DNA from 2 places in the Plantibacter sp. LMC-P-059a genome. Region 1 is predicted to be linked to the other one. Evidence: predicted binding sites of a transcription regulator. Region 1 holds the regulator's gene; the other holds the start of a gene.
The links. Region 1 encodes HrcA, which represses chaperone genes, less so after heat shock. Its sites were predicted from a motif close to TTNGCACTCGNNNNNNNCGAGTGCNAA; they were not measured.

Region 1 (5,168 bases):
CTGATCTCGTGAAGGTCGACATCCTCCTCCAGGGTGACCAGGTCGACGCCTTCAGTGCCATCGTGCACCGCGAGAAGGCCTACGCCTACGGCGTGCTCATGACCGAGCGGCTGAAGAAGCTGATCCCTCGGCAGCAGTTCGAGGTCCCGATCCAGGCGGCCATCGGTGCGCGCATCATCGCCCGTGAGTCCGTCCGTGCGATGCGCAAGGACGTGTTGGCCAAGTGCTACGGCGGTGACATCACCCGCAAGCGGAAGCTCCTCGAGAAGCAGAAGGAGGGCAAGAAGCGCATGAAGATGGTCGGCAAGGTCGAGGTGCCCCAGGAGGCGTTCATCGCGGCGCTCTCCGGTGATGTCGAGACGAAGGACAAGAAGTGACCGCGCGACGCAGCTCGTTCGAGGACGAGGCCGTCGATTACGCGGCGGTCGGCGCGACCCAGCGCAGTGACCTCATGCAATACCCGCCGGAGGGCTACGTCCCCTCGGAGGACGAGTTCCGGCTCGGCAGCGGTGAGGAGCGGTTCGCTCTGGCGACCAGCGCGCTGCTCACCTGGGGACTCCACCGGTCGAGCGGTGTCGAGATCACCGACGTGCACCCGGGGACGGGTGTGCAGTACGGCGGCATCGCCTTCGCGGAGGACGGCACCCCGCTGGAGCCGATCGAGACGCACGAGGAGCAGCGGTTCGCCGAGGACGGCACGCCGTTCATCACGCCGGGTACGACGGTCGTGTTCGCGGGCTCCGTCGGCGGAGAACCGCTCGTCGGCCCGCATCGCGTGATCTCCGTGACGGAGGAACCGGGGCACGTCAGCCTGGCCATCGGCACGATGGACGGCGACCCCGAGAGCGGTGAGCAGTCCTTCACGATCGAACAGCGGGAGGACGACTCCGTCTGGATCGTGGTGCGCTCCTTCTTCCGCCCGACGAAGGGGGCTGCGAAGCTCGTCGGCTCGAAGCGCCGTCGGAAGACCATGAACGACGCCTACCTGCGCGCACTCCTGCCGTCGCGCGGCCTCTGAGCGACGGATCGTGCCGAGCGCGCTTCCCCTCGCCGACCCGGCGCCGTCCGACGGGCTGCTCCCGGAGACGGCGGCCGTCGGTGCCCACCAGCGCGCCTTCGGGGTCTACCTGCACGTGCCGTTCTGCCGGGTGCGCTGCGGGTACTGCGACTTCAACACCTACACGTCGACGGAACTCCGCGGCGCGAAACAGTCGGACTACGCCGACGAGGCGGTCGCCGAGATCCGCTTCGGCCGCGGTGTGCTGGAGGCGTCCGGCGTCCCCGACCGCCAGGTCTCCACAGTCTTCTTCGGCGGTGGCACACCGACCCTGCTGCCGGCGGACGACCTGGTCCGCATGCTGCGTGGCGTGACCGACTCCTTCGTCCTCGCGCCCGGCGCCGAGGTGACGACGGAGGCGAACCCGGACTCCGTGGACGCCGCGTACCTGCAGACCCTGGCGGACGCCGGCTTCACCCGTGTCTCGTTCGGCATGCAGTCGGCGGTGCCGAGCGTCCTGGCGACCCTCGAACGCACGCACGACCCGGCGCGGGTGCCGCTCGTGGTGCAGTGGGCGCGCGACGCCGGTCTCGGCGTCAGCCTCGACCTCATCTACGGGACACCGGGGGAGACGCTCGCCGACTGGCGTGTCTCACTCGAGACGGCCATCGCCTGCGCCCCCGACCATGTGTCGGCCTATTCGCTCATCGTCGAGCCCGGCACGAAGCTCGCCCGCCAGATCCGTTCCGGCGTGGTCGGAACGCCCGACGAGGATCTGCAGGCCGACATGTACGAGCTCGCCGACGACCTCCTGACCGCGGCCGGATACGGCTGGTACGAGGTCAGCAACTGGGCGACGTCCGACGATCACCGCTCCCGGCACAACCTGTCCTACTGGACCGGTGAGGACTGGTGGGGTGTCGGTCCCGGCTCCCACAGCCATGTCGGCGGGGTGCGCTGGTGGAACGTCAAACATCCTGCGGCCTACGCGCAGCGCATGGCGGCAGGCGAGTCACCCGCGGCCGGCCGCGAGACCCTCGACGACGAGACCCGCGAACTCGAGCGCATCCTGCTGCTGACCCGGACGCGCGACGGCATCCCGATCCGCACCCTCGCCCCCGAGGCGCGCACCGCCGTCGCCGGGCTCATCGCCGAGGAGCTCGTCGATGCACGGCAGGCGCTCCTCGGCCGTCTGGAGCTCACGCGACGCGGTCGACTCCTCGCCGATGCCGTCGTGCGGCGGCTCGTCGGCGACTGACGCGGTCCGGGCGCGTCCCGTTCATCAGGCCGTCGAACGACGTCAGGCCGCCGGAACGCCGACAGCCCCGACCGGCGGACCGGACGGGGCTGTCGTGTGCGGCTCGGAGGATCAGGCCTTGATGAACTGGATCGTGAGCGGGTAGCTGTACAGCTCGCCCTTGTTCGCCTTGATCGCGGCGATGATGCTGAACACGATCACGACGATGTACACGGCGATGATGACGAGGATGCCGACCACGACGATCGTGAGGATCGACCCGACCACGAGCGCGATGAGCATGGTCAACTGGAAGTTGAGTGCCGTGAGCGTGTGGGCCTTGATGAACGGACCGCGGTCCTTGAGCGCCAGGTAGCCGATCAGTGGCGGGATGAACCCGAAGAAGATCCCACCGATGTGGATGAGGGTCGACCACAGCTTCTCGTCGGACGGGCTCATCGGCTGGGCGACGGGGTAGGGCTGCTGGTACTGCGGGGCGCCGGCGGGCGGCGGCGGGTAGGAGCCGGCACCGGGCGGCGGCGGCGCGTAGCCACCGGCGGGCGGCGGCGGGTAGGAGCCTGCCGGCGGCTGGTGAGGAGCTGCGGGCGGGGGCGTCGCGCCGTCTCCTGCAGGCGGAACCGACCCGCCCTTGGCAGGGTCGACGGGCGGTTGAGCGTTCGGATCGGACATCTTCGCACCTTTCACGGAGAGTGATATTCAATTGGTCCAGCAGAGCGTATCGCACCAGGTGTCGCGGAAACGGGACCCACGCCTGTCGCCAACGGTATTCCTGGGCCGCCACGGCGCGCAAGGGATGGCTTCCGGTGGGCCGCGATATGATTGGCAGTCAGGGTGTTCGAGTGCTGACGATCGGTGTTCGGCGGAGACGAGGAGAGGGGTTCGCCATGGTGTCGGATCGCGGTCTCGAGGTCCTCCGGGTCATCGTCCAGGACTACGTCGCGTCGCGTGAGCCGGTCGGGTCGAAGACGATCGTGGATCGTCACTCCTTCGGGGTCTCGGCGGCCACCATCCGGAACGACATGGCGCAGCTCGAGGACGAAGAGCTCATCGCCGCACCCCACACCTCCTCGGGGCGCGTCCCGACGGACAAGGGCTACCGCATGTTCGTCGACCACCTGGCCGACCGACGCCCACTGAACAACGCGCAACGGACGGCGATCGAGACGTTCCTCGGCGCATCCGGCGACCTCGACGAAGTGCTCCACCGCACGGTGAGGCTTCTGTCGCAACTCACGAACCAGGTCGCGCTCGTCCAGTACCCCATGTTCTCCCGTGCCCGCGTCCGGCACCTCGAGCTCGTGAGCGTCACGCCGAACCGGGTGCTCGCCGTCATCATCCTCGACAACGGCCGGGTGGAGCAGCGTCTCATCGAGACGGAGCGGCCGGTCGACGACGACCTCATCGCGCGCCTCCGCGGTGCGTGCAACGAGGCGGTCGCAGGCCGTCCGCTCCTCGACGCCCACGACGCCCTCGGTGACGTCCCCGACACGATCGCCGAACTCGACCGGTCCGCGGCGGTCCGGATCGTCGACGCCGTGCGCGAGCAGCTCTCGGCCCAGCGCCAGGACCGCCTCGTGATGGCGGGCGCAGCGAACCTCGCTCGCACAGAGGACGACTTCCCGGGGAGCATCTACCCGGTGCTCGACGCGATCGAGCAGCAGGTGGTCCTCCTCAGGCTGTTCGGCGAGATGGAGTCGGAGCGGGACGGCGTCGTCGCCAGCATCGGGCGGGAGAACGCGTCCTTCGGCCTCGAGACGACGAGTGTCGTCGCGGGGAACTACCGTTCCTCTGGTGGCGAAATCGCCCGTCTCGGCGTCCTCGGCCCGACGAGAATGGACTACGCGAGCAACATGGCGGCGGTCCGAGCCGTCGCCAGATACCTCTCGCGCATCCTCGACGCCGAGTGACGCCTCCTCGTCGCGTCCACCAACACCTTCCGCACCTCGAACGAAAGGCCCTCAGTGGCTGACTACCCCGACCACTACGCAGCCCTCGGCGTCGCCAAGGAGGCGACGCCCGAAGAGATCAAGAAGGCCTACCGCCGCCTCGCCCGCGAGCTGCACCCGGACGTCAACCCGGGTTCCGACGCCTCGGAGCGATTCAAGGAGGTCACGCACGCCTACGACGTGCTCAGTGATCCCAAACAGCGCCAGCAGTACGACCTGGGTCCGCAGGCGGGCGGCTTCGGTGGCGGCGACGCCGGCTTCAGCGGCTTCGGTGACATCTTCGACACCTTCTTCGGCGGCGGCGGCCAGCAGCGCGGCCCGAAGTCACGTCGTTCGCGCGGCGAGGACGCGCTGCTCCGGGTCGAGCTCGACCTCGACGAGGTCATCTTCGGCACCCACCGCGACCTCGAGGTCGACACCGCGGTGCTCTGCGGCACCTGCAACGGCTCCTGCTGCCAGCCAGGCACCTCGCCGGTCACCTGCGACATCTGCCACGGCACCGGTTCCATCCAGCGCGCCGTCCGCTCGCTGCTCGGGAACGTCATGACCTCGGCACCGTGCGGCACCTGCCGTGGCTACGGGACGATCATCGCGACCCCGTGTGTCACCTGCCAGGGTCAGGGACGCCTCCGCGCCCGTCGCACCGTTTCGGTCGACATCCCGGCCGGTGTCGACACCGGCCTGCGGCTGCAGATGCCGGGCAGCGGCGAGGTCGGACCGGCCGGAGGCCCGAACGGCGACCTCTACCTCGAGATGAAGGTCAAGCACCACGACGTCTTCAGCCGCGACGGCGACGACCTGCTGTGCACGCTGGAGGTCCCGATGACGGACGCCATCTTCGGGCGCCACGTCACGGTCCACGCACTCGACGGCGACGTCGAGGTCGAACTTCGTCCGGGCGTCCAGAGCTCTGAGGTCATCACCGTGAAGGACCGCGGCGTGACCCGGCTCCGCGGGAACAGCCGAG
Region 2 (5,168 bases), on a different contig from region 1:
CCTCCGCGGGTTCGTCGAGTACGTGCTCGCCCACACCGGTCTCGCCCGCGCCCTGGCAGCGACGACAGACCCTGCAGTACTGGCCGACGGCGGCATCGCAGTCGAACGTGCCGTCGCCGACCTCCTGGAGCGAGCGCTTGCCGATGGCGCCATCCGCCCCGGCACGCCTGTCGGGGCGGTCATGATCGTGCTACACGGCATCTCGTCTACGATCGATCGCCCCCTCTGGGCTTCAGAGGCGCGCGCAGCCGTCGAACTCCTGCTCGCCGGACTCCGAGAACACTGATCCCACTAGCGCAGGTGGGTGAGGCTTCTTCGGCAAGGACTCGAGCCGATCTGCTCGGTCGTGAAGAATCAGTCCCGGTCTGATCCGTCCTCATCACTGGCAACGAGCTCGCCCGTTTTCGGATACATCCGGGCAACTCAGCGCGACGGCACGTTCCACCTCCGTTCACCCGGGCGCGATAGCCTGGCGCGCATGACTGCATCGCTGACTGCCCTGGCCGAAGAACTCACGCGTCGGGGGCTCGTCGCCTCGCCCGAGGTGGAGGACACGTTCGTCTACGGGCTCGCCCGCTTCGACGCGATCGATGCCGAGGTCATGCTCAACGTCGACCCCGAGCCCGAGGAGCAGGAGGTCGAGCCGGAGCCGGCGGCGCTCGCCGACTTGGCGCAGCGGGTCCTCTCAACGCCGACGGCGGAGTGGAAGGTGCTGCTCGACCGCGTGGTGTCGGAGATCGAAGAGTCCGACGAGTTGGACGAGGTCGTCGAGACCGCCGAGCTGCGCGAAGACCTCGTGTTGCGCTCCGTGATCGTCTTCATCGACGCCGTGCTGCTGTCGTTCGACGCGCCGAAGCAGTTCCCCGACAGCTCGGTGCTCGTGCAGCTCGACGCCGACCTCGCGTTCGAGGCCGTCGAGGTCGAGGCCGACGATGACGACGAAGAGGGTGGCGAGACGATCGAGTTCTCCACCGTCGAGGAGCTGGTCCGCCGCCTCTCGATGTGAGGCGGCTGCCGGTCCCCGAGCGTCCACCCCCGGTCCCTGAGCTTGTCGAAGGGCAGACATGGGCAGCCCGACTCGTGTCGTTCGACAACCCGCCGTCTTGGCGGTCCTCGGCCTGACCGCCCTCTACATCGGGTTCATCCTGCTGCTCGTCGCGACCTGCGACGGCGGTTGCCAGGAGTCCTACCCGATGCACTGTCTCTTCCTGGAACTCGACCTGCCGGGCTTGCTCGTCACGGTGCTCCTGCTTGTGGCCGTAGCGGTCGCCGCGGGTATTTGTTCGACGCGTCGGCGATCGGTCGCGAGGGGCGCGCTACTCGTCGCGCTCGGAGTCGGTGTCGTCGCCATCATGGTCGTCGGTGTCGAGCTGTCGTCGAATCTTGCTCGGGAGTGGCGGTACTGACGACGTGTCGGCGCGCCGGTTGCGACGGTTCCGCGTCGAGCGCCTCGCGTCGTCGGGTTCGTGACGAGTTGTGACACCGGTCGCTGGTCACGAGCGCGCTGCACCGCCGACACTGTCCGCATGACTCTCCTCACGAACGACCTCGCCACCGTCCCGACCGTCTCCGCAACCGAGCGCGCTGAACGCCTGGCCGCTGCCGGCTCATCCTGGTCCGAGCGGATCGCCTCCGCGCCGTCGAGCGCAGCGCTCACCTACCGCGTCTCGGGCACCGGTGAGGGTTCGGTCGCGAGTGCGATCACCGCGGGCAAGCACCGCTTCTTCGTCGACGAGCCGGCCGCGCTGGCCGGCGACGACGTGGCGGCGAGCCCGGTGGAGTTCGCGCTCGGGGCGCTGATCTCGTGCCAGATCGTCGTCTACCGTCTCTACGCGAGTGCGCTGGGCATCCAGGTCGACGACATCAGTGTCGCCGCCGAGGGTGACCTCGATGTGCGCAACCTGTTCGGCATCACCGACGAGGTGCGGGCGGGGTTCTCGACGATCCGGCTGAACATCACCATCACCGGCCCTGAGACCGAGGACCGCTACCAGGAGCTGCGCGCCGCGGTCGATGCACACTGCCCCGTCCTCGACCTGTTCCAGAACCCGACGCCGGTGGAGGTCAGCGTCGTCAAAGCCTGAGGCCTCCGCGCGCTCGTGCGCATCAGCTCGACGACGAGACCCCATCGACCGGCCAAAGCGGATCGATGGGGTCTCGGAGAACGGTGATCGGGCCTGCTACTCGTTGAGGTCCATGCTCGAGGCGGTGCAGGATGCCGACGCGTATGCACCGGTGGAGGTGTGCTCGGCGACGACCTCGCCGTCGACAGTGATTTTGCAGGAGATGTCACCGGCGTCGTCGGCGCCGTTCATCGCCATCAGGTAGAACGAGCTGTAGTCGAAGGTGCCACCGGCCTTGATCGTGAACTCCTTGGTGAAGGGGAGTGCCTGATCCTTGACCTGCTCGGTGCCGCTGTTGCTGTCCGTGTAGGTGGAGTACGTGATCGACGAGCCGGCCGACGTTCCGGTCACCTCGTAGATGACGGCGACGTCACGGTCTGCTTCCGCGGACGACTCGGCCTGCGCGGTCTTGATGCCTTCGCTCACGGCGCCGGCGAATCCGGCGGTGTAGGTGATGGCGAGGATGATGCTGAGGATCATCGCGACGAGCGACAGGACCGTGCCCGCGATGGCGAGGCCCTTGGACTTGTTCTTCAGGAACAGCGCGATGACACCGAGCACGAGGCCGACGAAGGCGATAAAGCCGGAGACGAAGTTGACGATCGCCGTATTCGGGGATTAGAACAGCTTCGCCGGCCGAGCGGGCCTGGAACAGGACCAGCTTTTCCTCTCCGGCCGATAGTGTGCGAGCATGAGCGACGACTCGATTGTCAACTGGGCGGACGCCGTAGCTCGTGCTCACGCGGGTGGGTTGCTCGTGCCCGTGGATTCGAGGTCGGCCGTGCCGGACGACCTGCATGAGCGCGAGGTGGTACTCCTCGTTGACGCGATCCGGGACTTTGTAACTCGCCCTGATAGCTGGGATGAGGCGTACATCCCCACCCGTCAGCACCCCGACGGGCGTTGGGTATCGACCCACACGCTAGAGGATCACGAGGTTGAGATACTCCGCCACCTCGCAGCGCGTGATTTGGACGCGTCGACTCTGTTGAGGGTATTGGATCTGTTGGCTGCACGGACCACTGGATTGGAGAAGGTCCAGACATGGGCGAGTCTCATCGAACACGTGGCATCGGAGTTTGCGAACATCGCTCTCAACTACGACGTCATGTTCGCTATCGGGCGGGCGTTTGCTATTGCGCCTCGGTTCGGACCTCTCACGCAGGCGGCCGGTGACAAGCTGGAGCATATATTGCTTGACCGCATCCTCGCCTCGACGAACCCGGAGGAGGTGTTGCCTCTGGCGGGGAACTTGCGTGCACACAACCGGGCGCGGACACGAGCCGCTGAGGTCGGCGAGCACTTAAGGCTCCTAGCTCCGCCATCAACACACGGCTACATGCGACGGCTGTTGCGTGAGGAAGCGGCGGCATGGCACCTCCTAGCGGGGGACCTGCCGGCACACTATGACGATATCGCCGCGGCCGTTCTGGTCTTGCGAGACCAAGCGAGCGAGCTGCTTGATGAGCATAGGGTCGATTCTGCCGCGCGCGCGGGGAAGGATCTCGAACTCGCTCTTGACCGCCTCGCAATCATTCCCCGCGCCGAACGACCGGCTCGTGGTGTAGATCAGCTTCACAGCGAGCTGACGAGAATGATCCGCCGCGCAGGCACAGCCACGTTGTCGTTTATGAAGTCGACGCGGCACAAGGTTCCCATTCCGCGAGAAATGCCTAATCTCACGGCGCTCATCGAAGGCAAAGAAGTTGGAGATGCTCTAGGACTATTTCTGGGCTGGCTGCCTCTCACCGACTTCGAGCTAGCCAAGGTCAATAACCAGGCGCTGATCGAAAAGTATCCACTCCCCCACGTGTTCCCGCATGTCCAGTTCTCCCCGGATGGGCGTACCGTAGCACGGTCGTCTGCGGACGCCAACGATCTGATCTACGGAGTACCCTCGCACCTGTGGCGCGTGATGACGAGAGATTTCGTGGGCCGTATCGTGTTCTGCGTCCAGCGTTTCCTCGAACCGTCGTGGTCGGCCTTGTCTGCTCAACACCCTCTGAATATCGCGGACTTCACGTTTCTTGCGAATGAGAGCCCTGCTGTCCCTTCTGGCCGACAGTCGCTCGTCGCGAGGGGGCTCCACTACGGATATAACGGCGACTTCCTAACGGCGGCACACCTGCTGATCCCTCAACTAGAGAACATCATTCGTATGAAGCTAATCGCCGCTGGCGTGAGCACGAGTACAATTGATGATGGCATCGAGGCAGAGAAGGGTCTCAGCGCACTGATGAAAGGCGATGAGGTTGAGGCGGTTTTCGATCCCGACATCGTCTTCGAGATCCGAGCGTTATTTTGTAGCTCGCACGGACCGAACCTTCGGAACGAACTTGCCCACGGACTTGCTAACGACAACCACATCAACTCGGTGTCGTCCTTTTACGCGTGGTGGCTCATCTGGCGACTGATATTTTCGGATTTCTCTAACGCACATCGTGATGAAGATGCTTCTGATCTCGGCGGTCCGGTAGTCGTCCCCGACGATGAAGACAATGATCGTTCATGGTCAGATGCATGAATTCGTCCCCTACGGCGGCAGAGTCACAAAGCGCGCGTATGTCTGAATTCCCATCCGGCTGGAGCCGGCAGCATGTCCAAGCGCATGACCTCTTAGACCATCTTGACGGACGGCAGCGGTCCGAGAGCATCTGCCAAAGGTGGTGTTTCGGGGTCTTGGATGAGGCGTCAATAGTGGGAGTGCATGCCCGCCAGCTCCGACGTTGCTGCACTTCTACTTGTTCTCCGTCAGCCCATCCACACCAGACGCGGAGCATGACACCGATGCGTACGCACCCGTCGAGGTCTGCTCGGCGACCACGTCACCGTCGACGGTGATCTTGCAGCTGACGGATCCGGTGTCTTCGGCACCGTTGGTCGCGATGAGTGAGAACGCGGTGAAGTCGGTGTCGCCACCGGCCTCAACGGTGAGTTCCTTGATGAAGGGGAGCGCCTGGCCGGTCGCCTGCTCGGTCCCGTTGGTACCGGCCGTGTAGGTGGAGTAGACGATCGAGGCGTCGGTGGCGGTGCCGTTGACCTCGT

Region 2: QRN27_RS14655 (DUF4209 domain-containing protein) is a predicted target of HrcA. The motif match lies at 2,787-2,813, and genes of this name have one in related genera.

Annotation. Positions count from the first base shown of each region.
Region 1 covers NZ_JARVRZ010000001.1:175,619-180,786, reverse strand. Annotated here, with positions in the region: gene lepA (translation elongation factor 4) at 1-377, shown strand, start outside; gene QRN27_RS00870 (DUF1990 domain-containing protein) at 374-1,018, shown strand; gene hemW (radical SAM family heme chaperone HemW) at 1,029-2,255, shown strand; gene QRN27_RS00860 (DUF4870 domain-containing protein) at 2,367-2,924, opposite strand; gene hrcA (heat-inducible transcriptional repressor HrcA) at 3,140-4,162, shown strand; gene dnaJ (molecular chaperone DnaJ) at 4,217-5,168, shown strand, end outside.
Region 2 covers NZ_JARVRZ010000006.1:290,307-295,474, reverse strand. Annotated here, with positions in the region: gene QRN27_RS14680 (TetR/AcrR family transcriptional regulator) at 1-286, shown strand, start outside; gene QRN27_RS14675 (cytochrome C5) at 479-1,006, shown strand; gene QRN27_RS14670 (hypothetical protein) at 1,065-1,406, shown strand; gene QRN27_RS14665 (OsmC family protein) at 1,527-2,084, shown strand; gene QRN27_RS14660 (MmpS family transport accessory protein) at 2,181-2,684, opposite strand; gene QRN27_RS14655 (DUF4209 domain-containing protein) at 2,815-4,647, shown strand; gene QRN27_RS14650 (MmpS family transport accessory protein) at 4,861-5,168, opposite strand, start outside.